4 regions of the Streptomyces sp. NBC_00887 genome follow, and region 3 is predicted to be linked to each of the others. Evidence: riboswitches for the same ligand, from Rfam matches in the RefSeq annotation. Region 3 holds a riboswitch; each other region holds the start of a gene.

Region 1 (7,422 bases), 3.8 Mb from region 3:
TTCTGCTCCAGCATGATCGTCTTCGCGTCCGGGTAGTCCTCCTCGAACTGGAGGATGTTGCGGATGGTCGCGCCGCGGAAGGCGTAGATCGACTGGTCCGCGTCACCGACGACGCACAGCTCACCCGGGGCGTCGGCCTCGCCCGCCGGGCCCACCAGCTCGCGTACGAGGGTGTACTGCGCGTGGTTGGTGTCCTGGTACTCGTCGACCATCACGTGCCGGAAGCGGCGGCGGTAGTGCTCGGCGACATCGGGGAACGCCTGGAGCAGGTGCACCGTCGTCATGATGATGTCGTCGAAGTCCAGCGCGTTGGCCTCGCGCAGCCGCGCCTGGTAGAGCGCGTAGGCCTGGGCCAGCGTCTTCTCGAAGCCGTCGGCGGCCTGGCCCGCGAAGGTCTCCTCGTCGATCAGCTCGTTCTTCAGGTTCGAGACCTTCGCCGTGAACGACTTCGGCGGATAGCGCTTCGGGTCGAGGTCCAGGTCGCGGCAGACCAGCGCCATCAGCCGCTTGGAGTCGGCGGCGTCGTAGATCGAGAACGACGAGGTGAAGCCGAGGCGCTTCGACTCGCGGCGCAGGATCCGCACGCACGCGCTGTGGAAGGTCATGACCCACATGGCGTTGGCGCGCGGTCCGACGAGCTGCTCGACGCGCTCCTTCATCTCGCCCGCGGCCTTGTTGGTGAAGGTGATCGCGAGGATCTGCCCCGGGTGCACCCCGCGCTCGGCCAGCAGATGGGCGATCCGGTGCGTCAGCACCCGGGTCTTCCCCGAGCCCGCCCCGGCGACGATGAGCAGCGGGGAGCCCGCGTGGACGACGGCGGCGCGCTGCTCGGTGTTCAGCCCGTCGAGCAGCGCGGCGGAGTCGACGACGGGGCGCGGGGCGCCGTCGCGGTAGTAGGCCTCGCGCGGCGGCGGGGGCCCGTCGAATACACCTCCGAAGAGGTCCTCTGGCACCGCTTCGGGTGCGTGGTCCTCGGGAGGTGGCGGGGGGCCCTCGTCCGCTTGCTGGAGGCCGGTCAGGAAACTGTCGTCAAAGAGGCTGCTCATCGCCTGACGAGTCTAGGCGGCCGCACCGACACCCCGGGGCCGCATTCCGCACGATGCCCCCGATCCGTGCGCGCACCGAGACGGATTGCCCACAGTGCGTAGGGATTCAGTAGTTGTTCCCGCTGTGGGGCCACTCAATCCGGAAAGGTCACGGAAATGTATCGGGCATATCGAACATCAACCTTCACAGGGACGCCACGGGTTGGCTAGCGTGCTCCGACGGGTGACCGTTACCCCCTTGAGGCGAACCACGCCGCGCGGGCACCCTCGCCGAATCCGTCACTCCCGCACGGGAGTCCGGAACCGGGGACCCACACGCAGCACCGGGGTGAATCGGTCCGTCCCGCTGGACCGTAGGGCAGCCTTCCGTTCCGCCCGAACCCGACAGCTAACCCGGTAGGCGGTCCACGGAAGGAGATGCCGGCCTTGGCGTCGCATCGCAAACCGCGCACCCGTGTGCGCACCAGCTCCCCTGCCGTCGGGCTCACGACGGCGGCACTCGCGTCCGTCACCCTGCTCTCCACACAGAGCGCGACGGCCGCCCCGGCGGAGCCCAAGCCCAGCATCGAAGAAGTGCAGAAGAAGGTGGACGACCTCTACCGCCAGGCGGGAACGGCGACCCAGCAGTACAACAAGGCGAAGGCGTCCTCCACCCAGCAGCGCTCCAAGGTCGACGCGCTCCTCGAAGCCGCGGCCAAGCGCGCCGACAAGCTGAACGAGACGCGCCGGGAGCTGGGCAACTACGCGGCCGCGCAGTACCGCAGCGGCGCGATAGCCCCCACGGCCACCTTCTTCCTCGCGGACGACCCGCAGTCGTACTTCGACCAGGACCAGCTGATGGCCCGGATGACCAGCCAGCAGCAGAAGGCGGTCGCCGACTTCCGTACGCAGCAGAGCGAGGCGGCGACCAAGCGGGTCGAGGCGACGAAGAGCCTGCAGACGCTCACCGAGTCGCAGACCACGCTGCGCACCAGCAAGCAGCAGGTGCAGAACAAGCTGGCCGAGGCGCGCACGCTGCTGTCGGAGCTGACCGCCGAGGAGAAGGCGCGGCTCGCGGAGCTGGAGCGCAAGAAGGAGGCGGAGGCCAGGCGCAAGGCGGAGGAGCTCGCGCGCGAGCAGGCCGCCACCGCGAAGGCGGAGGCGGACCGGGCGGCCGAGGAGGCCTCGAAGGAGGAGGCGGGCACCGGCACCGGCACCGGCACCGGATCCGACAGCAGCTACGCCTCGAAGGCGGACAAGGTCCTGGCCTTCGCCCGGGACCAGATCGGCAAGCCGTACGTCTGGGGGGCGACGGGCCCGTCCTCGTACGACTGCTCCGGGCTGACGCAGGCCGCGTGGAAGGCGGCGGGCGTCGACCTGCCCCGCACCACCTGGGACCAGGTCGAGGTCGGCACCCGGGTGGCCACCGCCGATCTGAAGCCGGGGGACCTGGTCTTCTTCTACGACGACATCAGCCACGTCGGCATCTACAAGGGCGACGGGATGATGATCCACGCGCCGAAGCCGGGCGCGAACGTGCGCGAGGAGTCGATCTACTACATGCCGATCTACGGCAGCGTGCGCCCGGCGTAGCGGTACGGAGCGCACAGACGGAGCTGCCTACGGGCCCGGCGGACACCGGGCCCGTGGGGCTGCCCGTCACGGCCGGGGTGGCGGCGCCCGGCGGACACCGGGCCCTGCGGCTGCCCGGTCAGGTCCAGAGCGTGGCGATGAAGATGTTGGCGACCGTCAGCCCGCCGACCGCCATGAAGGCGCCCTTGTCGACCTTCTCCTCGTCGCGCTTCACATAGACGAGCGCCAGGATCACGACCAGGATCAGCAGCTTGATGCCGATCTTGACATTGTTCACCGGCTGGTCGTCCGCCTGGTTGAGCCCGACCAGGGCGACACCCGTGACGAGCATCGTCAGCGCACCGTGCAGCATCGCCGGCCCGAAGCGCGCGGCGCCCTCCCCCACGGCCTTCATCTGGGTGAGGAATCCGCCCAGCAGGGAGGCGATCCCGATGATGTGCAGGGCCACGAACACATTGATGAGTACGTCCATGGCCGCAGCGTAGCCGCGGCCATATCACCACTCTTCGGCCAGGTACTACTTCCTTACGGCTTCGCTCTCGACCCGAGCGAATTGCCCGACTACAGCTGGTTTTTCCGGTCACTTGCAGAGATCGAAACGTCAGATTGAGGCAATAGCTGTCATTACGACTCCTGCCCGTGCCTCGGGTTTAGCGTCCCTCCCAGGTGACCGACTCTCCACCGCCGCTCCCGTACCGGGCGGCACCCCGGTCACCCCGCCAGGTTCCGGTGGCGGGCCACTCCCCCTGTGGTGGCCCGGCACCGGTACCGGCGGGCCCGCCGGTACCCCCCGACGGGCAGTCGAACGGAAGGACCCGCGCCCCCGTGGCCGCCCAACGCAAAGCCGCTCACCGCAAACCCAAGCAGAGCCCGTTCACCGGGCCCGCTGCCCGCACCGCCGCCACTCTGGCCCTCGCCGGGGCGGCTACCGCGACCGCCTTCGAGGGCGCCGCCCAGGCCGAGCCCCAGCTCACCCCGGCCCAGGTGAAGTCCGAGGTCGACCGGCTGTACCACGAGGCCGAGGTCGCCACCGAGCAGTACAACGGCGCGAAGGAGAAGGCGACCGCGACCGCGAAGTCCCTGGACGCCCTGCGCGACGAGGCCGCCCGCCGGACGGAGCGCCTCAACGCCGCGCGCGACGCCCTCGGCTCGTTCGCCGCCGCGCAGTACCGAAGCGGCGGGCTCGACCCCGCCGTCCAGCTGGCGCTCTCCTCCGACCCCGACCAGTACCTGGAGCGCGCCTCCTACCTGGACCGGACCGGGGACCGGCAGGCCGGCGCGGTCAACGGCGTCCGCAGGCAGCTCACCGAGGTCGCCCAGCTGCGCGCCCGGGCCGACGAGGAAATCGCCGCGCTCGCGGACCGCCAGGCCGAGCTGAAGAAGCACCGGAGCGCGGTCCGCACCAAGCTGGCCGACGCCCGCAAGCTCCTGGCCACCCTCACGGCTGCCCAGCGCGCGGATTACGAGCGCGCCGCCGACGCCCAGCACGGCGGCAGCGCCGTCCGGGCCGACCGCAGCACCCCGCGCGGCTCCGTCAGCGCCCCCAACGCCCGTGCCGCACAGGCCGTCGACTTCGCTTACGGGGCACTGGGCAAGCCGTACGTCTGGGGCGCCACCGGCCCGTCCTCCTTCGACTGCTCCGGCCTCACCCAGGCCGCCTGGCGCGCCGCCGGCGTCTCGCTGCCCCGCACCACCTACACGCAGATCAACGCGGGCAGCCGCGTCTCCCGCTCCGAACTGGCCCCGGGCGACCTGGTCTTCTTCTACTCGGGTGTCACACACGTCGGGCTGTACATCGGCGGCGGACAGATGATCCACGCCCCCCGCCCCGGCGCTCCGGTGCGCATCGCACCGATCACCGAAATGCCTTTCGCGGGAGCGACCCGGGTGGCATAGGCTCCGCGCCGACCGGCCCAGCGAGAGAGAGAAGGCTCCCCGTGCCGATGGACACCGATGTCCAGAACTACGTGCGAACGCTCACCCTCCGCTCCTCCGGCCACTACCGGGTGGGCCCCTTCACGGTGCGCCACAACCCGGGCTGGGAACTGAAGTACGCCAACTACGCCATCCCCGACCAGGGCGCGGACCCCACTGCCGGGGACATCGACGACCTCGTCGTGGCCTTCCGGGAGCGCGACCGGCTGCCGCGCCTGGAGTTCCTGCCCTCCTGGGCCCCTGCCGTCGAACCGGCCTTGCTGGCTGCCGGCTTCACCGTGGAGATGCACGCCCCGGTACTGGCCTGCACCCCGGCGGGTCTCCTGCCGCCGAAGCCGGTGGACGGGCTCCGCGTGTCCGAACCCGTCACCGATGCGGAGTTCACCGCGGCCGCCGCGGTCCAGCACACGGGCTTCGGCGGCGAAGGCTGCCCCGACGAGGGCGGGATCGCCTGGCTGCGCGGTGCGGTGGCCGGCAACGGCGTCGCGGCGCTGGCCCTGCTCGGCGACGAGCCCGCCGGAGCGGGCGGCTGCTCGGTCCCCGTCGACGGCATCAGCGAACTGGCCGGCCTCGCCGTGGCCGACGCCTTCCGTCGCCGGGGCATCGGCGCCGCGCTCTCCGCCTGGCTGACCACGACGGCCTTCGAGCGCGGCTGCTCCACCGTCTGGCTGGAGCCGGGAAGCCCCGAGGTCGAACGGATCTACGCGGGCATCGGCTACCGCAGGATCGGCGAGAAGACCAACATCTCGCTCGCGGCGGAAGGCCACTGACTCGGACCGACCGCCCTCCGATGGCCGGTCGGCCTCAGACCAGCCGCCGTGCCGTCGCCCACCGCGTCAACTCGTGCCGGTTGGACAGCTGGAGCTTCCGCAGCACCGCGGAGACGTGCGACTCGACCGTCTTCACCGAGATGAACAGCTGCTTGGCGATCTCCTTGTACGCGTACCCGCGTGCGATCAGCCGGAGCACCTCGCGCTCGCGCTGCGTCAGCCGGTCCAGGTCCTCGTCCACCGGCGGCGCGTCCGTCGAGGCGAAGGCGTCGAGGACGAAGCCGGCCAGCCGCGGTGAGAACACCGCGTCGCCGTCCTGCACCCGGAAGACCGAGTCGACCAGGTCGGCGCCGGTGATGGTCTTGGTGACGTAGCCGCGGGCGCCGCCGCGGATGACTCCGATGACGTCCTCCGCGGCGTCGGAGACCGACAGTGCCAGGAAGCGCACCGGGTTCTCCACGGCACCCATCATCGGTGCGCAGCGCCGCAGTACCTCGACCCCGCCGCCGCCCGGGAGGTGGACGTCCAGGAGGACGACCTCGGGGCGGGTCGCGGTGATCACGGTGACTGCCTGGTCGACGTCCGCGGCCTCGCCGACGACCTCGACCCCGGTCTCCTCGGTGCGCCCGATCTCGGCCTGGACCCCGGTGCGGAACATCCGGTGGTCGTCGACGAGCACGACCCGTACCCGGCGCTCCGGGCCCCCGGCAGCTTCGATGTTCTCGGTCAATGGCTCGCCCTTTCCATCTCCAGCTCGACTTCCGTGCCCCCGCCGGGCACCGAACGCAGTCGCGCCGTACCGCCGTTGCGCTGCATCCGGCCGATGATTGATTCTCGTACGCCCATCCTGTCGCCCGGGACGGAATCCAGGTCGAATCCCGGTCCCCGGTCCCGTACGGAGACGAATACCGTGCGGCCCTCGACCTCCGCGAAGACCTGGACGGCGCCGCCCTCGCCACCGTACTTGGCGGCGTTGACCATTGCCTCGCGTGCGGCCTGCATCTGGGCCACCAGCTTCTCGTCGAGCGGGCAGTCGCCCACGACGACGACCTCCAGCGGGACTCCGTGCTTGTCCTCCACCTCGGCGGCGGCACGCTTGACCGCCTCGGCGAGCGTCTCGGGTTCGTCGTCCTCGTCCTTGCCGGTGCCCTCCGGGTTGTACAGCCAGTTGCGCAGCTCGCGCTCCTGGGCCCGGGCGAGCCTGCGGACCTCGCCGCCGTCGTCCGCGTTGCGCTGGATCAGGGTGAGCGTGTGCAGGACCGAGTCGTGGACATGGGCCGCGACCTCGGCGCGTTCTTGGGCACGGATGCGCATCAGGCGTTCCTCGGAGAGGTCCTGCGTCATCCGCGCGAGGTAGGGGCCCGCGAGCAGCGCGATGCCGGTCAGTACGGCTATGGCGGCGGTCAGCACGTTGCCGAGCTGGGCCGCCGAGCCGCGGACCACCATGAACACGGCGAGTCCGAGCCCGACGAGTGCGACGCCCGCCAGGCCACGGGCCAGGTGCAGCACACGGCCGCGGCGGCCGACCTCGATCCAGCGGGCCCGGCGCGCGTTGTCGGCCTGGCGCCACACCAGGACGGAGCCGGCGCCGATCAGGAGCGTCGGCCAGATGTAGCGGTCGGCCTTGCTGCCCATGTCGACGTTGCCGACGAAGATCATGGCGCCGATGAGCAGCGCGACCAGGGCGAAGACCTGGCCCTTGTCGGGCTTGCGGAGTCTGCGCCGCCCGTCCGGGGCCGTCTCGAACACGGAACGCGTCGCCTCGACCCCGCCGATGCCGAGCGGGACGACGATCCAGAACACGGCGTACAGCAGGGCACCGAGACCGTTCGCGAAGAACAGCCCGAGGAAGACGAACCTGACCCAGGCGACGGGCAGCCCCAGATGACCGGCGAGCCCGCGCGCGACGCCACCGAGCAGGCGCCCGTCGGCGCTGCGGTACAGCTTGCGCACCGGCGGATCCTCCGGGGCCGGGGTGTGGGAGCTTGCGGCTCGGGTCGTGGCGGCTGGCATGGACCGATGGTCACACGGCAGGGCCGGTTGTGGCATCAGGGTCGGTCCCGGAGGCGACCCTGATGCCCGCCCTGCGCGATCCCGTC
Region 2 (7,422 bases), 7.8 Mb from region 3:
CATCACTCTCGGACATGGAACCGACCTTTCCTGTGGAGTCCCTACGCCCCCAGGTTCACCCGGCGTACGGCGGACAGCGGTGCCCTCCAGGAATGCTCAGCGTGTCGCCCACAGCCCCCTGTCGGCGTCGAGGTTGCACGAACGCGAGCCTCCTCGGCCCCCGATGTGATGGGTTATCAGGTTTCGTCCCTCGCCGAGAGCGAAACAGCCTCGGCCCTGTTGCTTCCCCCTGGACCCCTGAGCCATAGTTCCCATCGAAGCTTCTGTACGTCCTGTACATTTTTTACGGACTCGAAGGAAGAGGCAACGCCGTGCACCGTCCTGCCGCCCGCCATGTACTGCCCGAGTTCACCGAACGCACCGCGACCGGCACCCGGACTCTGGATCCGTACTCGAAGCTGCTCGCCGAGCGGATCGTCTTTCTCGGCACGCCCATCGACGACACCGCGGCCACCGACCTCATCGCGCAGTTCATGTACCTGGAGTACTCCGGGCCCGACCGGCCGGTCTCCCTCTACATCAACTCGCCCGGCGGCTCGTTCAACGCCATGGCTGCGGTCTACGACACCATGCAGTACCTGATCTGCGAGGTGGAGACCTTCTGCCTCGGCCAGGCGGGCTCCTACGCCGCCGCTCTGCTCGCAGCCGGCGCACCCGGCCGCCGACATGCCCTGCCCGGCGCCCGGGTAGTCATTCAGCAGCCGGCTCTCGACGAGCCGGTGCAGGGCCAGCCCTCCGACCTCGAGATCAAGGCGCGCGAGCTGATGCGTGAGCGAGAGTCGCTCACCGCGATGCTGGCCCGCCACACGGGGCGTTCCGCACAGGACATCGGCACCGACCTCGAGCGGGACACCATCCTCGACGCCCCGGCCGCCAAGGCGTACGGGCTGGTCGACCACATCACGGAGAACCGCACACCGCACCGGCCGCCACACCCCGCGAGGTGATCCCCGTTGCTCTCTCCCCAGCTTCCGCCGCTCCCCGCGCTGACCCGCGCCGAGGGAGAGTTCATCGACTGCTACCTGGAGGTGCTCGACCAGGTCGGCCGGATCAACCCCGCCCGCGGCAGCGACACCTACGCAGCGCTCCGGGCCGCCCAGGCGCTGGCCTCACGGGCGACCGCCCTGCGCGACGCCCTCGCGCTGATGCATGAGCGGGGCGAGTCCCAGATCCATGCGGGCACGCTGGCACGGGCGTTGAGGGTGCTGGACGGTGAGCGGCGCGCCGAGCGGGTCACCGTGCCTCCCGCTTCGGAGGGTTGACCGCTCCTCAGGCCGTCTCCCTTGCCGTGAAGTCGTCCTGACGCCGTTTCATGGCGTCTCCTCCGGCGGGAGGCGAGCCGCGACGGTCCGTTCCGGCCGCCGCCGTGCGCGACCTCGGGGCCAGCGCGGCGCGCAGTGCCGGCGTGAGGACGCGGCGGGTCTCGGACGGGGTGAGTGCGGCGGGGGTGGGAAGGGGGTTGAGGTAGCGCGTGTAGATGAGGCCGCCCAGAACCGTCACCACAGCCGTGGCGCGGGCGGTCGCGTCGCGTCCGCCGAGAAATTCAACAAGCCGGGCCAACAGCTCGCGTTCCAGGTATTCGCGGATCACCTCGGCCGCCTCCTCGCCCCGGATGGTGAGCTGCCGGAAGTCAGCGTCCTCCCACAGGTCCGTCACGGCGTCGATCAGACGGTCGGGGAGGGTTGCCGTATCGCCGCCGAGGACATCGTCCACCGCAAGCGCGTTGGCGCACTGGAACTGCATCACGTCCGCGAACAGGCCCTTCTTCGAGCCGAAGTGGTACGCGATCAGCGCCGGGTCGACGCCGGCGGCCCCGGCGACCGCGCGCAGGGTGGTGAGCCGGTAGCCGCGTTCCAGGAACAGTTCACGAGCCGCCGAGACGATCGACTCGCGGGTGGGCGGGTTGCCGCGGGGGCGGCCTCGGGTGCGGACGGAGGCGGGGGCGGCGTTATTCATCAGCGTTGAGCCTGCGTTTCGCGGTCGGCACAGTCAAGGGCGTTCCGGAAGCCACACCAAGGGATGGCCCACACCATGCGTATCGCAGTCTTCGGCGCCAACGGACCGACCGGGCGCCACCTCACCGAACAAGCCCTCGCGGCCGGCCACGAGGTCGTCGCCGTGACCCGCCGCCCGGGTTCCCTCCCCGCACGGCCGGGCCTCACCGTGGCAGTCGCCGATGCCACCGACCCGGAGGCCGTCGACGCCGTGATCGGCGGGACGGACGCCGTCCTCTCCGCGCTGGGCGCACGCTTCTCCAAAGAGAACATCACCACGTACTCGGCAAGCGCCACCGCCCTCACCCGGGCCATGGCCCGGCACGGTGTCGAACGGCTGCTCACCGTGAGCTCCAGCATCGCCGACCCCGACTGGCGGCCCACCGGCGCCCACTTCTTCAACCATGTGCTCGACCCGCTCGTCAACCGGCGCCTCGGCCGCACCCTGCACGAGGACATGCGCCGCATGGAGGCCGTGATCGGTCGTACCGACCTCGACTGGACGCTCGTCCGCCCCTCGGGCCTCTTCGAGCACCCCGCCGTCACCCGCTACCACACCGCCGAGACCAGCGCCGACGGCGTCTTCACCGCTCGTGCCGACCTCGCCGCGAGCATGCTGCGCGAGCTGGAGGAGCGGCGGTACGTCCGTACGGCCATGGGGGTCATCACCACTGCCGTGAGACCGAACATCGCCAAGCTGATCTGGAACGAGGGCGTGAAGAAGAGGTGAGCCGGGCGACTGCCGGACTGCCGGCCGCCGCAAGGGCGTTCCTCGCTCTGCCCCACACGGCCGCGCTGACCACCCTCCGCCCGGACGGGACACCGCACGCCACGCCCGTCCGCTTCACCTTCGACGCGTCCGCCGGTCTCGTCCGGGTGACCACCCGGGCGGGAGCCCGCAAGGCCCGGAACGTGGCGGCAGGTGGCGCTGCGGCCCGTGTCGCGCTCTGCCAGGCGGACGGCTTCCGCTGGCTCACTCTCGAAGGCCGGGCCGCCGTCACCGACGACCCCGCCCGCCTGGCCGAGGCCGTTCGCCGCTACACCGACCGCTACCGCACGGCCTCGCCCGCCCCGCCGGACCTGGTCGTCGTCGAGATGGCCGTCGACCGCGTCCAGAGCCTCAATCTCTGAATCTCCCGCACAGAAAGCGAAGTGACACCGCGATGCCCACCCTTCCCGTCCTCGATTCCGCCCTTCACTACCGCGAGTCCGGCGACCCCGACGGCCTGCCGTTCGTCTTCCTCCACGGCAACCCCACCTCCTCGCACCTGTGGCGGAACGTCCTGCCGGGCGTGGCCGCGCCCGGCCGCCGTCTCCTGGCCCCCGACCTCATCGGCATGGGCGACTCCGGCAAGCCCGACCTCGCCTATTCCTTCGACGACCACGCCCGCTACCTCGACGCCTGGTTCGACGCCCTCGGCCTTGCCGAGGCTGTCCTCGTCGGCCATGACTGGGGCGGAGCGCTCGCCTTCGACCGCGCAGCCCGCCTCCCGGACAGCGTGCGTGGCCTCGCCTTCACCGAGGCGATCATCAAACCGCTGGTCGGCGACGAATTCCCGTCGGCCGGAAGGGAGTTGTTTACTCTTCTGCGCACCCCGGGGGTGGGCGAGGAGATGATCCTGGAGAAGTCGCTGTTCATCGACGGGCTCCCGGGCACGCTCGCCACCCCACTGGATCCGGCCGATCTCGAGGTCTACCGCCGCCCCTTCCCGACCCCGCACAGCCGCCGCCCGATCCTGGCGTGGACGCGCATGATGCCGCTGGACTCCGAACCCGCCGACGTCGTGGCCCGCATCGAACGCTACGACGCCTGGCTGGCCGCCAGTCCCGAAGTCCCCAAGCTGCTCGCCTCGTTCGATCCCGGTCCGGGCGCGATGACCGACCAGGGGGCAGTCGCCTGGTGCGAGGAGAACATCGCGGGTCTGGAGGTCTCCCGCCACGGGCCGGCCGGCCACCACTCCCCGGAGGACCGCCCCGCGGACCTGGCCGGGGCGATCAACGTCTGGGCCGACCGCCACGGGCTGGCACGCCCGTAGACGTCCTCGAATTGCGGAAGGACGGTCACCGGCCCGTCTCCCGCCGAGGGGTGCACGCGCCTCGCTCACCGCCACCGTCGAACACCCGGGCTACGGAACCCTCGGCTGCCCCGAGCCGCCAGATCTTCGAACAGTTCCGTCAACGGCTGCACCGATGCCCCCGAAGCCGGACACGCCCGATGCGCAGATCAATTTTACTCACCCGTTCGGCGTAGACCATCCCCCTCACGGGGGACAGCTCAACTTGCGCAGTGCGCGCGGACACTGAGTGGAATTCACCGTTCCGCTGCTGGTACGAGGCCGGTCACACAGCGTCGCCTCAGCTTCGGTCCCGCCCCGTCCACCCGAACGGATCAGTCGTGATGACTCTCACAAAACAACCTTCACCGCGGAAATCCGGCAGCCCGTGAGTAAAGATCCCTGAGACGACAAGCCCCCGCCACCGCGACGGGGCGGTCCGGGCGGACGCCGAGTCCTGCCGCTGTCCGGATGCCTGGTCGACAGAAGTGGATCGGCAGGAGTGGAGGACCCGAGCACAACGGGTCGACGGGATATCCCTTCGACCCTCGGGGTGAAGCCGCCAAGTGCGGCCGGGCAACTTCGCCAGCCCGAACCCGACAGGTCATCCTTCACAGGCGGCTGACGAAGGGTTGCGCATGACTGCGCAGGTTCATGTCCCGTCTCTTTTCGCCCGGGTCGGTACGGCCTCGGTTCTCACATTCGCTGTAGGTACCACCATGCTCGCCCCCGGCCTCGTCAACGAGGCCGGGGCCGCTACCCACTCGACGAGGGCGCTCGACATCGCCGCCTCGAAGAAGGGAGCGCCCTACAGGCACGGCGCCAGCGGCCCCCACCGCTTCGACTGTTCGGGCCTCACGCTCTACGCGTTCAAGAAGGCGGGCAAGAAGCTCCCCCGCACGGCCCAGCAGCAGTACAACAAGACCCGCCACATCTCCTCGTCGCAACGGCGGCGCGGCGACCTGGTCTTCTTCCACGCGGGCCGGAGCGTCTACCACGTGGGCATCTACGCCGGCGGCGGCAAGATCTGGCACTCGCCGAAGACCGGGGCGGTGGTCCGGCTGGAACGGATCTGGTCGAAGAGCATCTGGTACGGGCGGGTCCGCTGACGGCTGCCCCCGGCTGACACCGCCGCCGGCCGTCCCTGCCAGCCCCGCAGGAGGCCGGTCCTGCCGAGTCAGTGCAGCAGGGGCCCGGTCACCAGCACGAGCCCCAGCGCGGTGAGCGCCGCGCCGCTGCCGCCCTCGATCGCGCGGGCGGTACGCGGCCGGCGCAGCCAACGGCCGAGGCGGTCCACCAGCAGGGCCACGGCCGGGAACCAGAGGAGGGCCAGCACCACGACCACGGCCGCCAGCAGCAGGGTTCTGGGAAGCGGCGGCTGCCCCTCGGGGACGAACTGGGGCAGCAGGCTGAGGAAGAGCACAGGCGCCTTCGGGTTCAGGGCGTTGGTCAGGAAGCCCTGGCGCAGTGCCCGTACCGGCCCCCGTTCGGTTGCGGGCGCCTCATCCGGTGCGGAGGCGCCCGCAACCGCCCGCCGCCGGACCGCGTACAGGGCGCTCACCCCCAGGTGGAGCACATAGGCGCCACCGAGCAGCTGCACGGTGCGGAACAGGACGGGCACCGCCACCAGCACCGCCGCGAGTCCGGCGACGGCCAGCGCGGTGTGCACGAGCAGCCCCCCGGCGACACCCACCGCCGCAGCCATCCCTGACCGGCGCGAGGCGAGGGCGTTGCGTACGACCACGGTGAAGTCCGCGCCGGGCAGGGCGACCATTCCCGCGGCGACCGGGACGAAGGCGAGAAGTTGTGCGTCCATGGGTACACCCTGACCCGGCCGGCCCTTTAGCGTGTACTTGCAATCTTCTGGGTCTGCCAAAAGGAATGCTTTATGTACGATCCGACGCGGCTGGCCGCACTGGTGGCGGTCGCCGAGGCCGGTTCGATCACGAAGGCGGCCGCGAGGCTCGGCTACACCGCGCCCGCCCTCTCCCAGCAGCTCGCGAAACTGGAGCGGGAGTCCGGGGCCGCGCTGCTGGTGCGCCACCATCGCGGGGCCCGCCTGACGGCTGCCGGTGAGCTACTGGCCGGGCGTGCCCGACGGGTCCTGGACGAGATGGACCAGGCGCGGCACGAGCTGGCCCGGCTCGCGGGGCTGTCGGGAGGGCGGCTGCGGGTCGGCACCTTCACCACGGCCGGTATTCATCTGCTGCCGCCGGTGCTCAGTGCGTTCCGCCGCGCCCACCCGGACGTGGAACTCACCGTGACGGACTACGAGCCGCCCGGCGGGGTCGCAGCCGTGGCCGCGGGCGACGTGGATCTGGCGCTGACCCATGCGTACGAACCGGCTGTCGCCGATCCGCTGCCCTCCGGGGTGTACGCCGAGCCTCTGCTGGTCGAGGAGCTCGTACTGATCACAGCCGTGGGGCAGGCGCTGTCCGAGGGCAGCGGCCGGCTCCCGGTGACCGAGCTGGCGGGCCGTCCGCTGATCAGCAGCGCACCCGCGCATCCACCCCGACAGGGGGTGGAGCGCGCGCTGGCCGACGCCGGGGCGACGCCGGCCGTGGTGTGCGAGTCCCCCGGCTACGCGCTGGTGTGCGCACTGGTCAGCGCGGGTGTAGGCGTGGCGGTGGTGCCCGAGATGGTCGCGTCGATGTCTCCGACGCCACTCGCCGTGCGGCGCCTCGACCCCTCCGCCTTCCGCCGGACGATCTCCGTGGTGCACCGCGGTGACCGGTCGACGGCCGCGGCCGCGACACTCAGGGCTCTGCTGCGCAGCGGCTTCGGCCGCGCCACGGGGGCGCGGTGACGTCAGGCCTGAGCGGGCACGACCCAGGGAAGCGCGATCGACACGGTCTTGCCGCCGTCCGGGGTGGGGCTGACGCTCAGCCGGCCGCCGCATTCCTTGGCGAGGGCCCTGATGATCACCATCCCGCGGCCGTTGTCCTGCTGGACTGCGGCGGGTAGCCGTTGGGGCCAGCGGGGGTGACTGTCCGTCACTCCCAGATAGAGTTCGACGTCCCGGTCGAGGCGGAGGTCCACCGTGAAGGTGGGCGACTGCCCGAAGGTGTGCTGGACGGCGTTGGTGGCGAGCTCCGAGACGATCAGCCGGATCGTGTCGGCGGCGTCGGTCCCGTCGGGGAGGCCCCAGCCGGCGAGAACGCCGGCCACGTACCTCCGTGCCCGGGAGACCGAGACCGGGTCGCTCGGCAGAGTGGCGGTTGCTTCTTGATGGTCTGCCATGGCGACGCCGTCCCTTTCCCGCCCTGACCGACCTGCGATCGGCCTGGATTGTGCTTCGCGCCAGATTGCCACTGATGCCGCCCTCTGTAACGGCAATCCATCAAGATATGCATATATCTGTCGCCCAATACGGT
Region 3 (7,422 bases):
CCGTCACCGACGACCCCGCCCGCCTGGCCGAGGCCGTTCGCCGCTACACCGACCGCTACCGCACGGCCTCGCCCGCCCCGCCGGACCTGGTCGTCGTCGAGATGGCCGTCGACCGCGTCCAGAGCCTCAATCTCTGAATCTCCCGCACAGAAAGCGAAGTGACACCGCGATGCCCACCCTTCCCGTCCTCGATTCCGCCCTTCACTACCGCGAGTCCGGCGACCCCGACGGCCTGCCGTTCGTCTTCCTCCACGGCAACCCCACCTCCTCGCACCTGTGGCGGAACGTCCTGCCGGGCGTGGCCGCGCCCGGCCGCCGTCTCCTGGCCCCCGACCTCATCGGCATGGGCGACTCCGGCAAGCCCGACCTCGCCTATTCCTTCGACGACCACGCCCGCTACCTCGACGCCTGGTTCGACGCCCTCGGCCTTGCCGAGGCTGTCCTCGTCGGCCATGACTGGGGCGGAGCGCTCGCCTTCGACCGCGCAGCCCGCCTCCCGGACAGCGTGCGTGGCCTCGCCTTCACCGAGGCGATCATCAAACCGCTGGTCGGCGACGAATTCCCGTCGGCCGGAAGGGAGTTGTTTACTCTTCTGCGCACCCCGGGGGTGGGCGAGGAGATGATCCTGGAGAAGTCGCTGTTCATCGACGGGCTCCCGGGCACGCTCGCCACCCCACTGGATCCGGCCGATCTCGAGGTCTACCGCCGCCCCTTCCCGACCCCGCACAGCCGCCGCCCGATCCTGGCGTGGACGCGCATGATGCCGCTGGACTCCGAACCCGCCGACGTCGTGGCCCGCATCGAACGCTACGACGCCTGGCTGGCCGCCAGTCCCGAAGTCCCCAAGCTGCTCGCCTCGTTCGATCCCGGTCCGGGCGCGATGACCGACCAGGGGGCAGTCGCCTGGTGCGAGGAGAACATCGCGGGTCTGGAGGTCTCCCGCCACGGGCCGGCCGGCCACCACTCCCCGGAGGACCGCCCCGCGGACCTGGCCGGGGCGATCAACGTCTGGGCCGACCGCCACGGGCTGGCACGCCCGTAGACGTCCTCGAATTGCGGAAGGACGGTCACCGGCCCGTCTCCCGCCGAGGGGTGCACGCGCCTCGCTCACCGCCACCGTCGAACACCCGGGCTACGGAACCCTCGGCTGCCCCGAGCCGCCAGATCTTCGAACAGTTCCGTCAACGGCTGCACCGATGCCCCCGAAGCCGGACACGCCCGATGCGCAGATCAATTTTACTCACCCGTTCGGCGTAGACCATCCCCCTCACGGGGGACAGCTCAACTTGCGCAGTGCGCGCGGACACTGAGTGGAATTCACCGTTCCGCTGCTGGTACGAGGCCGGTCACACAGCGTCGCCTCAGCTTCGGTCCCGCCCCGTCCACCCGAACGGATCAGTCGTGATGACTCTCACAAAACAACCTTCACCGCGGAAATCCGGCAGCCCGTGAGTAAAGATCCCTGAGACGACAAGCCCCCGCCACCGCGACGGGGCGGTCCGGGCGGACGCCGAGTCCTGCCGCTGTCCGGATGCCTGGTCGACAGAAGTGGATCGGCAGGAGTGGAGGACCCGAGCACAACGGGTCGACGGGATATCCCTTCGACCCTCGGGGTGAAGCCGCCAAGTGCGGCCGGGCAACTTCGCCAGCCCGAACCCGACAGGTCATCCTTCACAGGCGGCTGACGAAGGGTTGCGCATGACTGCGCAGGTTCATGTCCCGTCTCTTTTCGCCCGGGTCGGTACGGCCTCGGTTCTCACATTCGCTGTAGGTACCACCATGCTCGCCCCCGGCCTCGTCAACGAGGCCGGGGCCGCTACCCACTCGACGAGGGCGCTCGACATCGCCGCCTCGAAGAAGGGAGCGCCCTACAGGCACGGCGCCAGCGGCCCCCACCGCTTCGACTGTTCGGGCCTCACGCTCTACGCGTTCAAGAAGGCGGGCAAGAAGCTCCCCCGCACGGCCCAGCAGCAGTACAACAAGACCCGCCACATCTCCTCGTCGCAACGGCGGCGCGGCGACCTGGTCTTCTTCCACGCGGGCCGGAGCGTCTACCACGTGGGCATCTACGCCGGCGGCGGCAAGATCTGGCACTCGCCGAAGACCGGGGCGGTGGTCCGGCTGGAACGGATCTGGTCGAAGAGCATCTGGTACGGGCGGGTCCGCTGACGGCTGCCCCCGGCTGACACCGCCGCCGGCCGTCCCTGCCAGCCCCGCAGGAGGCCGGTCCTGCCGAGTCAGTGCAGCAGGGGCCCGGTCACCAGCACGAGCCCCAGCGCGGTGAGCGCCGCGCCGCTGCCGCCCTCGATCGCGCGGGCGGTACGCGGCCGGCGCAGCCAACGGCCGAGGCGGTCCACCAGCAGGGCCACGGCCGGGAACCAGAGGAGGGCCAGCACCACGACCACGGCCGCCAGCAGCAGGGTTCTGGGAAGCGGCGGCTGCCCCTCGGGGACGAACTGGGGCAGCAGGCTGAGGAAGAGCACAGGCGCCTTCGGGTTCAGGGCGTTGGTCAGGAAGCCCTGGCGCAGTGCCCGTACCGGCCCCCGTTCGGTTGCGGGCGCCTCATCCGGTGCGGAGGCGCCCGCAACCGCCCGCCGCCGGACCGCGTACAGGGCGCTCACCCCCAGGTGGAGCACATAGGCGCCACCGAGCAGCTGCACGGTGCGGAACAGGACGGGCACCGCCACCAGCACCGCCGCGAGTCCGGCGACGGCCAGCGCGGTGTGCACGAGCAGCCCCCCGGCGACACCCACCGCCGCAGCCATCCCTGACCGGCGCGAGGCGAGGGCGTTGCGTACGACCACGGTGAAGTCCGCGCCGGGCAGGGCGACCATTCCCGCGGCGACCGGGACGAAGGCGAGAAGTTGTGCGTCCATGGGTACACCCTGACCCGGCCGGCCCTTTAGCGTGTACTTGCAATCTTCTGGGTCTGCCAAAAGGAATGCTTTATGTACGATCCGACGCGGCTGGCCGCACTGGTGGCGGTCGCCGAGGCCGGTTCGATCACGAAGGCGGCCGCGAGGCTCGGCTACACCGCGCCCGCCCTCTCCCAGCAGCTCGCGAAACTGGAGCGGGAGTCCGGGGCCGCGCTGCTGGTGCGCCACCATCGCGGGGCCCGCCTGACGGCTGCCGGTGAGCTACTGGCCGGGCGTGCCCGACGGGTCCTGGACGAGATGGACCAGGCGCGGCACGAGCTGGCCCGGCTCGCGGGGCTGTCGGGAGGGCGGCTGCGGGTCGGCACCTTCACCACGGCCGGTATTCATCTGCTGCCGCCGGTGCTCAGTGCGTTCCGCCGCGCCCACCCGGACGTGGAACTCACCGTGACGGACTACGAGCCGCCCGGCGGGGTCGCAGCCGTGGCCGCGGGCGACGTGGATCTGGCGCTGACCCATGCGTACGAACCGGCTGTCGCCGATCCGCTGCCCTCCGGGGTGTACGCCGAGCCTCTGCTGGTCGAGGAGCTCGTACTGATCACAGCCGTGGGGCAGGCGCTGTCCGAGGGCAGCGGCCGGCTCCCGGTGACCGAGCTGGCGGGCCGTCCGCTGATCAGCAGCGCACCCGCGCATCCACCCCGACAGGGGGTGGAGCGCGCGCTGGCCGACGCCGGGGCGACGCCGGCCGTGGTGTGCGAGTCCCCCGGCTACGCGCTGGTGTGCGCACTGGTCAGCGCGGGTGTAGGCGTGGCGGTGGTGCCCGAGATGGTCGCGTCGATGTCTCCGACGCCACTCGCCGTGCGGCGCCTCGACCCCTCCGCCTTCCGCCGGACGATCTCCGTGGTGCACCGCGGTGACCGGTCGACGGCCGCGGCCGCGACACTCAGGGCTCTGCTGCGCAGCGGCTTCGGCCGCGCCACGGGGGCGCGGTGACGTCAGGCCTGAGCGGGCACGACCCAGGGAAGCGCGATCGACACGGTCTTGCCGCCGTCCGGGGTGGGGCTGACGCTCAGCCGGCCGCCGCATTCCTTGGCGAGGGCCCTGATGATCACCATCCCGCGGCCGTTGTCCTGCTGGACTGCGGCGGGTAGCCGTTGGGGCCAGCGGGGGTGACTGTCCGTCACTCCCAGATAGAGTTCGACGTCCCGGTCGAGGCGGAGGTCCACCGTGAAGGTGGGCGACTGCCCGAAGGTGTGCTGGACGGCGTTGGTGGCGAGCTCCGAGACGATCAGCCGGATCGTGTCGGCGGCGTCGGTCCCGTCGGGGAGGCCCCAGCCGGCGAGAACGCCGGCCACGTACCTCCGTGCCCGGGAGACCGAGACCGGGTCGCTCGGCAGAGTGGCGGTTGCTTCTTGATGGTCTGCCATGGCGACGCCGTCCCTTTCCCGCCCTGACCGACCTGCGATCGGCCTGGATTGTGCTTCGCGCCAGATTGCCACTGATGCCGCCCTCTGTAACGGCAATCCATCAAGATATGCATATATCTGTCGCCCAATACGGTGAACTCTGCCCCGGAAGCCGTATACGGGCGCAACACTGGCCCCCTTCCGAGCCGGACCCGGTACGGGCCGGCTCCCCGCAGAGCGGAAGGAGGCCGGCATGCGGCACGGCCCAGCGGTACGCCGACGCAAGCTCGGGGAGGAGCTGCGGAGTCTGCGCCACACCACGGGACTCACCAGCCGGGAGGCAGCCCGTCTGCTGGGCTGGCACCAGTCGAAGGTGAGCCGGATCGAGACGGGTGCGAGCGGAGTGACTCCGGGCGATGTGACCCGGTTGCTGGACGCCTACGACGTGGACGACGTTCACCTCCGGTCCCTCCTGGAGGTGCTCGCGGGCTCGGCGGGCGGTGGGGGCACAGGGTGGTGGCATGCCTACCGGGGCCTCATCCCACCCCAGTACCGCGACTTCATCAGCCTGGAGTCCCAGGCGGGAGCCGCCCGCACGCTGGAGACCTCGGTGGTCCCGGGGCTGCTCCAGACCGCGGGCTACGCACGGGCGGTGACCCGGTCCTCGCTGGACGGGCTGCCGCCCGGACAGCTGGACTCCCTGGTGGAGGTCCGGCTCGCCCGCCAAGGGGTGCTGTACGCGCAGCGCCCGCTGGAGTTGAGCGTCGTGCTCGACGAAGCCGTGCTGCGGCGCGGAGTCGGCGGCCCCCAGGTGATGAGGGAGCAGCTGGACCATCTGGCCCACGCAGCTCAACTACCGCACGTGCAACTGCAGTTACTGCCTTTCGAGGCCGGCAGCTATATCGGCCTCACGGGACCTTTCGTTATCTTCTCCTTCCCGAACATTTCTGATCTGGATGTGGTCGTTCTTGACCATTTGACGAGTAGTCTCTATCTGGAGCGGAGAGAAGACCTCGAGGCGTACAGCTCGGCCTTCCGCACGATGCAGGCTCACGCGCTGTCGCCGGAGCGATCGCTGGACCTCATCGCCGCAGTCAGCCGCGGCGACTGACCGGACCTACAGACTGCCCGAGGGGGGCACGATGTCCGACCGTCTCGCACAGCACCGTCTCGAAGCGCACGCACCGCGGTGGCGCCGCAGCAGCCGCAGCACCGGGATGAACAACTGCGTGGAAGCTGCCCGGCTCGGCGCTGGGCAGCTCGCCGTACGCGACTCCAAGGACGTGGACCTGCCGCCGCTGCGCTTCTCGGCGACGGCCTGGACCTCCTTCGTCGGCGGGCTGGGTGACCGCCGGGTCAGCTGACCCCGGAGGGTGCCGATGCCACGATCGTGGCCACCGCGGTCGCGATCTGCTCACGGCTGAGGTCGGCCCGTGCGGTCAGCCGCAGCCTGGAGATCCCGTCCGGTACCGACGGGGGCCGGAAGCACCCGACCGCGAGACCGGCCGTGCGGCAGTCCGCCGCCCAGCGCACCGCCGCCTCCGCGGACGGCGCGCGGACGGAGACGACCGCCGCGTCGGGGCGCACCGCTGTCAGACCTGCCGCGGTCAGCCGGCCGTACAGGTCGCCGGCGACCTCCCGGGCCCTGGCCGCCCGTTCCGGTTCGCGGCGGAGCAGCCGCAGAGCACCCAGGGCCGAGCCTGCCGCCGCCGGCGCGAGACCGGTGTCGAAGATGAACGTGCGGGCCGTGTTGACCAGATGGTCGATGACACGGGCGGGGCCGAGGACCGCTCCACCCTGACTGCCCAGGGATTTGGAGAGGGTGAGCGTGGCGACGACACCTTCGCCGCCGGCCAGCCCGGCGGCGGCGAGCGCTCCACGCCCGCCCTCGCCCAGCACGCCCAGGCCGTGCGCGTCGTCCACGAGGAGTGCCGCGCCCTCGGCGCGGCAGACAGTGGCGAGCTCCGCCAGCGGCGCGGCATCGCCGTCCACCGAGAAGACGGAGTCCGAGACGGCCAGCGCACGTCCGTCGTGCGCCTGGAGCGCCTTGCGCACGGCGTCGGGGTCCGCGTGCGGCACGACCGCCGTGGCGGCCCGCGAGAGCCTGCACCCGTCGACGATCGAGGCGTGGTTGCCCGCGTCGGACACGATCAGCGAGCCGTGTCCGGTCAGTGCGGTGAGAGCGGCGAGGTTGGCCGCATAGCCGGACGAGAGCACCAGGGCGGCTTCGAACCCGCAGAAGTCCGCGAGCGCGCGTTCGAGTTCGGCGTGCAGCGCGGTGGACCCGGTGACCAGCCGTGAGCCCGTGGCGCCGGCCCCCCAGCGCCGGGCCGCGTCCGCCGCCGCGGCGGTGACTTCGGGGTGCCGGGTGAGGCCGAGATAGTCGTTGCTCGCGAGGTCCAGCAGTTCCGCTTCGGCGGGCCGGGGGCGCAGGGTCCGGACGAGTCCGGCGGCGGCACGGCGACGGGCCTCGTCATCGATCCAGTCGAACGGGGCGAAGGGCATGGGAGGGTCCCTTTTGTAGGCAGCTCACAGACCCTAGCCCGGTGCGCAGCAGGTCAGGATGTGGCAATACACACACCCTTGGCCGCCTCTCCTGTCCGGTTCCTCCTTGGCCGGAGGCCGTGCCGTACGTAAGGATCAGGTCCATGGACCTGCTGAACACGCTGGTGGACAAGGGGCTGCGGCGCGAACTGCCGACCCGTGAAGAAGCGCTCGCCGTACTGGCGACCTCCGACGACGAACTGCTCGACGTGGTGGCCGCGGCCGGAAAGGTGCGCCGCCAGTGGTTCGGGCGGCGCGTGAAACTGAACTATCTGGTCAACCTCAAGTCCGGGCTCTGCCCCGAGGACTGCTCGTACTGCTCGCAGCGGCTCGGCTCCAAGGCGGAGATCCTCAAGTACACCTGGCTGAAGCCGGACGAGGCGACGAAGGCCGCGACCGCCGGGGTCGCCGGTGGCGCGAAGCGCGTGTGCCTGGTGGCGAGCGGCCGAGGGCCGACGGACCGGGACGTCGACCGGGTGTCGAAGACCATCGAGGCGATCAAGGAGCAGCACGAGGACGTCGAGGTGTGCGCCTGCCTCGGTCTGCTGTCCGAGGGGCAGGCGGACCGTCTCAGGTCCGCGGGAGCCGATGCGTACAAC
Region 4 (7,422 bases), 5.0 Mb from region 3:
ACCAGCGTCCTCGAACTGCGCGACCAGACGGACATCGAGCAGCTCGGGGCCGACCGGCCCCAGGGCCTGGAGTTCCTGCGCCACCTGGTGGACACCGCGCTGCGCAACGCCGAACGGGAGGGGATCGTCCGGCTCTACGCCGTGCTGTCGGCGGAATCCGTCACCGACGAGCACCCGGCCCAGGCCTACTTCCGCGACCGCTACAGCGGGCTGCGCACCTTCGTCGCCGACGCCCTGCGCGAGGCCTGCGACCTTCCCGAACACGACGCGGGCAGAGCCGAGAACGCCGCCAACGCCATCATCGCAGTCATGGACGGCCTCCAGGTGCAGTGGCTTCTCGCACCCGACGCCGTGGACATGGCGGCCTCGACCGAGCTCGTGGTCACCTCCCTGCTGGCCGCCCTCGCACCGGGCACGTTCGGCCCGGCCGCCGGAGACCGGTAGCCCGGCCTCTGTCCGGCCGGCCGGACCAGCAGTCGTCGCCTGACGCTCAGTCAGTCCCCGTTGCCGGCATAGGACTCCGGAGTGTGCACTCCCGACACGCGGCACAATCAAACCGGTTCGGCGTCAGCAGTGATGATCAGCCGGTCCGTGACCCTCCGGATGCGCCCTGCCCGGGGAACTACATCGCACCGATGATCGCGGAGGCGACCTCGGGGACATGCCGGTCGAGGTAGAAATGGCCGCCCTCGAACACCTGCGTGTCGGTGCCCTTCGTGGTGTGCGCCTCCCAGGCCGTCACGTCCGCGGCCGAGGTCACCGGGTCGGATGCGCCCGCGAACACGGAGACGGGGCAGGTGAGCCGGGCTCCGGGCGGGGCCGTGTACGTCTCGACCGCGCGGTAGTCGGCCCGCACGACCGGCAGGATCAGCTCCCGCATTTCGGGGTCGTCCAGCACGGACCGGTCCGTGCCGCCGAGCCGCACGATCTCCGCGACCAGGCCGTCGTCGTCACGGAGATGGATCGTCCCTTTGCGTGCGATCGACGGCGCCCGGCGGGAGGAGGCGAAGAGCCGTACCGGTCCGTGCGATGTCTGCTGCTCGAACCGGCGGGCCACCTCGAAGGCGACGACTGCACCCAGGCTGTGGCCGAAGAAGGCGAAGGGGGGGTCGAGCCGGTGGCGCAGGACGGCGAAGGCGGCGTCGGCCAGCCCCTTCACGCTGTCGAGGAGCGGCTCCCCGTGCCGGTCCTGACGCCCTGGGTACTGGATGGCCAGTGTGTCGATCCCGGGTGCGAGGGCGTGGGCCAGGAGGCGGAAGTACCCCGCCGACCCTCCCGCGTGCGGAAAGCAGACGAGCTGGGCCGTGCTCTGCGCGGTGGGCGCGAAGCGCCGTATCCAGGAGTCGTCATGTGTGTGCTGCTGAGACATGAGGTCACCAAGTCGGGGGGCGGGGCGTGCTGGTGGTGGCAGAACAGGATAAGGGTTCATGGCCGGCGCCGGGGGAGGCTCCGGCCATGAACCGTCGGGGGCAGGCCCATCAGCCGCTGCTGCGCGCCCCGACCTCGTCGATCGCCGGACTCGGCGCCTCGACGGCGGGCCGGGGTCCGGGAGTCCCCGGCTTCCCGGGAGTGAAGGCGAGAAGGCCCCCGATGATCGAGGCCGCACCGCCGACCCACATCGCGGTGCGCAGACCGTCGGCGACGTCCACGATGGCCGGGGCGTCCCCGGGCAGGCCGGCGGTCGCCAGCGCGACGAGCAGCGCGAGGCCTGCGGCGCCGCCGATCTGCTGGGACGTGCAGGCCAACGCCGAGGCGGTACCCGCCTCCTGCGGGGCGACTCCGGACGCCGCGCAGACGAGCCGTGCACACCGCCGGCGCGTGCCTCGCTTGCAGTCGGCGGTTCCGGGCGGCAGGGTCCTGGGTGTGGCCACTCTGCTGATCGTGCATCACACGCCCTCGCCGAACTGTCAGGCGCTGTTCGAAGCCGTCGTCTCCGGTGCGACCACGGAGGAGATCGAAGGGGTCAGGGTCGAACGGCGCGCGGCGCTCTCCGCCACCGCTTCCGACGTACTCGCCGCCGACGGCTACCTCCTCGGGACCCCGGCGAACCTCGGCTACATGTCCGGCGCCCTCAAGCACTTCTTCGACCAGGTCTACTACCCGTGCCTGGACGCGACGCGCGGCCGGCCCTTCGGCTACTACGTGCACGGCGGCAGCGACGTCACCGGCGCCCTGCGGGCCATGGAGTCGATCACGACCGGCCTGGGATGGCGCCGTACGGCCGACGCCGTGAAAGTCACGGGCGAGCCGGGCAAGGCCGACATCGAGGCGTGCTGGGAACTGGGTGCGACCGTCGCCGCCGGGCTGATGGGCTGAGGCGGCGCGCCTCCCGGGCGCTGTTCGGCCCGGCGGCGAGCTCCGGGTCACGTTCTGCCGGGCAGGACGTACCGTCCGCTGCTCAGCGTGGCCGCCAGGTGAGCTTGTCGCCGCCCACCCATCGCACCGTGGCGGGGTCGTCGAGGTCATGGACGGTGATTCCGGCCGCGTTGGCGATGACGAGCACGTCGGTCATCGCCGTCGCCCTGCCGACGATCTCTCCGTCGATCTCCACGAGGCGGAAGGGCGGATCTCCCGGCTGTACGGCCAGGACGGTGATCGGCGGGTTCCAGGTGCTGGGGCTCGCGCTGTCGGTCATGCGTGGATCGGTTCCACACGGACGGCCGCGGTATGCGCAGATGTGACGTCAATGAGCTGTTTGCCTGATTTAGTCGATTCTTGGGATTGATCCCGTCATTCATAAGGCCCCATATCGTGCGGCCTGTGATCTTTCGGCACAGAGCAAATCGCCCTTATCGGACTCAGTGACCAGCGTCACCTGTCACGCCGACGACGTCGACAGCCGTCGGCCGGTCCCCTTGTGCGCCAAGAAAGTTGGCTTCGCCGTGTGGGGTCGATTACACGAATTTCCATCGATCGATCTTGCGAATGAATTGTGATCACCAATTCGGGGCTTGTTCCTTTCGCTATTTCTCGCCTACGGTCACCCTCACTCCGGATGGAACGCCGAATCCTGCCGCCGTCCGGTAACCCGACCACTCACGTACGGCAGGAGCGGGGGACCCAGGTAAGCGCCGATCCGGTATCCGGATCGGCTCGGGGTGAAGTCGCATTCGCATGCGGCCGGGCATCTCCAGCCCGAACCCGACAGCTCACTTCGCAGGCGACGGAGAGGAATTCACCATGCCCGCAAAGGGTAAGCACCGTCGTTCCAGGACCAGTTCACTGACCCGCGGCATCATCGCCGTGAGCACGGGCGGAGCCGCTCTGGCCCTCCCCGTGATCGGTGCGACCGGCGCCTTCGCAGCACCGGCCCAGCCGGTCGCCATCGAAAAGGCGTCGACGTCGACTGCTGTGTCCGCAAAGGGAATTGCGGCCAAGAAGTCCGCACCCGTCACCTATTCCGTGATCTTGGGTGACTCCCTCGCCAAGATCGCACGCGGACATTCCGTGAGCGGTGGCTGGCAGGAGCTGTACAAGGACAATCGCGCGGCTGTCGGCGACAACCCCGATCTGATTCGCCCCGGTCTGAAGCTGACCATCGGCGCCAAGGCCGAGAACAAGGCTGCGAAGTCGGGTAAGGCCGAACCCAAGGCCTCCGGCGCCTCGGACCGCGCCGAGAAGAGCGCCGACCGCGCCGACCGTTCGGAGCGCACGAGCACGAAGCTCGCCGCGCAGGGCGCGCCCGCCGCCGCTCCCGCGGCCCAGCCGGCCACGTACACGAACGACCTCGACGGCTGGATCAAGGAGTCGCTGGCGGTCATGGCCGAGCACGGCATCCCCGGCAGCTACGACGGCATCCACCGCAACATCATGCGTGAGTCCTCGGGCAACCCGCTCGCCATCAACAACTGGGACTCGAACGCCGCCGCGGGCATCCCGTCCAAGGGCCTGCTGCAGGTCATCGACCCGACCTTCGAGGCCTACCACGTGCCCGGTACGTCGACCGACAGCTATGACCCGGTCGCCAACATCACCGCAGCGTGCAACTACGCCGCAGACCGGTACGGCTCGATCGACAACGTCTTCGGGGCCTACTGACACACGGCTGTGTGACAGCTGAGCACGATCGACGGGTGGTGCGGGTTCGGACGAATCCGCACCACCCGTCCGTGTGTCCCGGCCTCCTGCGCCGGTCCTACGACTTCAGGTAGTGCAGCACCGCGAGGACCCGGCGGCTGTACTCCGTGGTGCTCGGCAGCTCCAGCTTGTCGAAGACGGAGCCGAGGTGCTTCTCGACCGAACTCAGCGACAGGTGCAGCCGCTGCGCGATGGCGGCGTTGGTGCGGCCCTGCGCCAGTTCCTGCAGGACCGTGCGTTCCCGGGGCGTCAGCCCGGCCAGCGGATCGCTGTGGGTACTGCGGAGCACCAGCTGCCGTACGACCTCCGGGTCGAGCACCACACCTCCCGCCCGGATCCGCTCCAGTGCGTCGAGGAACTCGTCGACCTGCGCGACCCGGTCCTTCAGCAGGTACCCCACCCGCTCGGCGCCCCCTGACAGCAACCGGGCCGCATAGGTGCGCTCGACATGCTGGGACAGCACCAGTACGCCGACCGCCGGCCACCGCTCGCGGATCTCCAGGGCGGCCCGCAGCCCCTCGTCGGTGTGGGTGGGAGGCATCCGGATGTCGACGACGACGAGGTCCGGTGTCCGCGCCCCGGCCTCCTGGATGAGGGACGTTCCGTCGCCCACCGCGGCGAGGACGTCGTGCCCCTCCTCCGCCAGCAGCCGGACGAGGCCCTCCCGGAGCAGCGTCGAGTCCTCGGCGAGCATTACGCGCACAGCAGCTCCGCGGTGATGGTGGTCGGTCCCTTCGGAGGGCTTTCGATGTGCAGCAGGCCGTCGAGCGCGTCGACCCGGCTCCGTAGCCCGGTCAGCCCGCTGCCCGCGGGATCCGCACCGCCGGTGCCGTTGTCCCGGACCCGCACCGACACCCGGTTGCCGTCGCCCCGGACGGTGACGGAGATGTGCGTGGCACCGGAGTGCTTCGCGGCGTTGGTGACCGCCTCCGAGACCACGAAGTACGCGGCGGTCTCCACCGGACGGGGCAGCGGCACCGCGAGATCGAACTCCATGCGCAGCGGGATCACGCACCGCTCGGCCACGCCGCCGAGCGCCTCCTCGAGACCCAGACTGTCCAGTGCCGACGGATAGACCCGCCAGGCCACTTCCCGTAGCTCCGTGAGGACGTCCCTCGACTCCTTGTGCGCCTGTCGCAGCAGCGCTTCGGCCTGTTCCGGCGTCCGGTTGCGGCGGGCGCGGCCCAGGAGCATGGCCAGCGCGACGAGCCGCTGCTGGACGCCGTCGTGCAGATCGCGTTCGATGCGGCGGCGCTCCGTGTCGACCGCTTCGAGGACTCCGGCACGGCTGGCGGCCAGTTCGTCGATGCGCTGCTCCAGCAGTTCCCGCGCGGAGGGCCCGAAGTGTTCACGGGCCAGGCGGGCGTCGAGGGCGTCGAGGGAGACGAGCCCCTGCAGGTCGAGGAAGAGCAGGACACCGCCGAGGGCGGCCTGGGGCAGCAGCTCCTGCCAGCTCGTGGTCGACCGGACCACCCCGGCGGCCAGGAGCCCGGCCAGTACCGCCCCGAACACGAGCAGCCCGGTCACGAAGGCGAACAGGATGCCGGTCCAGGTACGTGCGGCGACGAAGCGCAGGACGGCCCGCCCGGACAGGCTGTGTGCGGGGAACACGTCACCGAAGAAGACACCGCGCCGCCACCGCTCCAGCTCCGCGAGCCCACGGGCCCCACCGGCCAGCAGGGCGAGCGCGCGGCCGTGCGTACGGGGCCACAGGAGGAACGGTCCCAGCGCCGCGCCCGGAACCGCGAAGTACAGCAGGCCCAGGAGCGCGGTGCAGCAGCCGAGCAGGGCGCCGGCGGCTCGGCGCGGAAGCGGGAACGACTGTGCCGCGGGGACGACCCCGGCGCCCCCGGAGTCCCGGAGCGGGCGTGCCGCGTCGTCCATGACGTCCTCCTGCAGGGATACCGGGACAGGCGCGGGCCACACGATACCGGCGGAACATGATCGTGCCGCGGGCGGCCGGGAGCTCACGGGGTACGGCGGTGCTGCCCCCGGTCGCGGGAGCGCAGCCGTACCCCGACGTACCCGGCGAAGGCCACCAGGACGAGAACGACGACGGCCTTGGACAGCACTCCGACGTAGGCCTCCACGGTGTTCCACCGGTCGCCGAGCCAGTAACCGGCCATCACCAGAACCGAGTTCCACATCAGGCTCCCCAGGGCCGTCAGGACGACGAAGAGAGCGAAGGGCATGCGCTCCACGCCGGCCGGTACGGAGATGAGGCTCCGGAACACCGGCACCATGCGGCCGAGCAGCACCGCTTTGGTGCCGTGCCGGGCGAACCACTGCTCCGTACGTTCGAGATCGGCGGGCTGGACCAGCGGCAGCCTCGCCCAGACCGCGTGGACCCGGTCGCGGCCGAAGAGCGTCCCGATTCCGTACAGGACCACGGCGCCCACGACCGAACCGAGCGTCGTCCAGAACAGGGCGGACGTCAGACCGATGACACCCTGTCCGGCCGCGAATCCGGTCAGCGGGAGGATGACCTCGCTCGGCAGCGGCGGGAAGAGGTTCTCCAGGGCGACGGCGAGGCCCGCCCCGGGAGCACCCAGGGTGTCCACGAGATCGGCCGCCCAGCCGGCGATACCGGCAGCGGGTTCCTGGGGGAGGGCAAGCGGTGCGTGATCCATGAGCGGTCTCCTGGCCGGCGGCACGAGACGCGCGGGGTCCGCCACGCCTCTCCAGGAACGCTAGGGAGCGCGGCACGGCGCCGGTACGAGGGTCGCCGTCAAGGCCGTTGGGGTTCACCGCACGGGGCGCCCTGCGGTTTCCCGCAGGGCGGGGCGAGAGCCGGGCAGGGGACCGGTCCCGGCATCGGGCAGGTCCTCGGCTGTGCGCCCGGTGGCTCCGCCGACCGGGCCGGGCGCCGGGCGGCCGCCTTCCGGCAGGGGCGCGTCCGCGCCGTCCGGACCGCTGTGACTGGTCTCGTACAGGTTCGTCGTCCATACTGCCCGCCGTGGAGCAGCGCATAGATTCGAACACCAAGCCCGAGTTCGCCGCGGGAACAGACCCGGCGTACATCCCCGGCCTGACGGCCCCTGCCCCCGCGCGGACGGAGGGGGATGCGGAGAAGGCGGCGGAGGAGTCCGCCGTGCTCGAGAAGGGCGCCGACGGGGACGATTCCACGGCTGTCGCCGACGGGGCGGAGACGCCGCAGGACGCGAAGTCGAAGCCTGACAGCCGGGAAGCGCCGAAAGAGTCCGCGGAGTCCTCGGACACCGCGGAGTCGTCGGACGAGGCGGAGTCGTCGGACGAGGCGGACGGGCCGGTCTTCGAGGTCAGCGACCGGCGCGGATCCATCAGGGTGGCCCGCGAGGGTGTCCGGTTCCGGTTGGACGACCAGGA

The links. A riboswitch is a leader RNA that binds a small molecule or an ion and turns the genes downstream of it on or off. The one in region 3 is predicted to bind cyclic di-AMP.
Region 1: it holds a riboswitch for cyclic di-AMP, as region 3 does, so the genes downstream of both, OG844_RS23025 (NlpC/P60 family protein) here and OG844_RS40675 (C40 family peptidase) in region 3, are expected to answer to the same signal.
Region 2: it holds a riboswitch for cyclic di-AMP, as region 3 does, so the genes downstream of both, OG844_RS04935 (C40 family peptidase) here and OG844_RS40675 (C40 family peptidase) in region 3, are expected to answer to the same signal.
Region 4: it holds a riboswitch for cyclic di-AMP, as region 3 does, so the genes downstream of both, OG844_RS17930 (transglycosylase SLT domain-containing protein) here and OG844_RS40675 (C40 family peptidase) in region 3, are expected to answer to the same signal.

The regions. Positions count from the first base shown of each region.
Region 1 is NZ_CP108788.1:5,078,624-5,086,045, forward strand. Features, by position in the region: gene pcrA (DNA helicase PcrA) at 1-1,046, opposite strand, end outside; cyclic di-AMP (ydaO/yuaA leader) riboswitch at 1,305-1,465, shown strand; gene OG844_RS23025 (NlpC/P60 family protein) at 1,464-2,618, shown strand; gene OG844_RS23030 (hypothetical protein) at 2,737-3,090, opposite strand; gene OG844_RS23035 (NlpC/P60 family protein) at 3,444-4,514, shown strand; gene OG844_RS23040 (GNAT family N-acetyltransferase) at 4,562-5,323, shown strand; gene OG844_RS23045 (LuxR C-terminal-related transcriptional regulator) at 5,358-6,053, opposite strand; gene OG844_RS23050 (PspC domain-containing protein) at 6,050-7,336, opposite strand.
Region 2 is NZ_CP108788.1:1,089,384-1,096,805, forward strand. Features, by position in the region: gene OG844_RS04905 (ATP-dependent Clp protease proteolytic subunit) at 312-947, shown strand; gene OG844_RS04910 (hypothetical protein) at 954-1,262, shown strand; gene OG844_RS04915 (TetR/AcrR family transcriptional regulator) at 1,270-1,956, opposite strand; gene OG844_RS04920 (NAD(P)-dependent oxidoreductase) at 2,032-2,724, shown strand; gene OG844_RS04925 (pyridoxamine 5'-phosphate oxidase family protein) at 2,721-3,125, shown strand; gene OG844_RS04930 (haloalkane dehalogenase) at 3,158-4,030, shown strand; cyclic di-AMP (ydaO/yuaA leader) riboswitch at 4,511-4,684, shown strand; gene OG844_RS04935 (C40 family peptidase) at 4,687-5,157, shown strand; gene OG844_RS04940 (LysE family translocator) at 5,226-5,864, opposite strand; gene OG844_RS04945 (LysR family transcriptional regulator) at 5,937-6,854, shown strand; gene OG844_RS04950 (ATP-binding protein) at 6,857-7,288, opposite strand.
Region 3 is NZ_CP108788.1:8,904,723-8,912,144, reverse strand. Features, by position in the region: gene OG844_RS40685 (pyridoxamine 5'-phosphate oxidase family protein) at 1-137, shown strand, start outside; gene OG844_RS40680 (haloalkane dehalogenase) at 170-1,042, shown strand; cyclic di-AMP (ydaO/yuaA leader) riboswitch at 1,523-1,696, shown strand; gene OG844_RS40675 (C40 family peptidase) at 1,699-2,169, shown strand; gene OG844_RS40670 (LysE family translocator) at 2,238-2,876, opposite strand; gene OG844_RS40665 (LysR family transcriptional regulator) at 2,949-3,866, shown strand; gene OG844_RS40660 (ATP-binding protein) at 3,869-4,300, opposite strand; gene OG844_RS40655 (helix-turn-helix domain-containing protein) at 4,533-5,390, shown strand; gene OG844_RS40650 (DUF397 domain-containing protein) at 5,422-5,643, shown strand; gene OG844_RS40645 (8-amino-7-oxononanoate synthase) at 5,636-6,784, opposite strand; gene bioB (biotin synthase BioB) at 6,928-7,422, shown strand, end outside.
Region 4 is NZ_CP108788.1:3,941,205-3,948,626, reverse strand. Features, by position in the region: gene OG844_RS17955 (TetR/AcrR family transcriptional regulator) at 1-444, shown strand, start outside; gene OG844_RS17950 (thioesterase II family protein) at 623-1,369, opposite strand; gene OG844_RS17945 (hypothetical protein) at 1,479-1,871, opposite strand; gene OG844_RS17940 (flavodoxin family protein) at 1,864-2,316, shown strand; gene OG844_RS17935 (hypothetical protein) at 2,399-2,635, opposite strand; cyclic di-AMP (ydaO/yuaA leader) riboswitch at 2,992-3,176, shown strand; gene OG844_RS17930 (transglycosylase SLT domain-containing protein) at 3,181-4,038, shown strand; gene OG844_RS17925 (response regulator) at 4,136-4,771, opposite strand; gene OG844_RS17920 (sensor histidine kinase) at 4,771-5,961, opposite strand; gene OG844_RS17915 (DedA family protein) at 6,045-6,707, opposite strand; gene OG844_RS17910 (hypothetical protein) at 7,034-7,422, shown strand, end outside.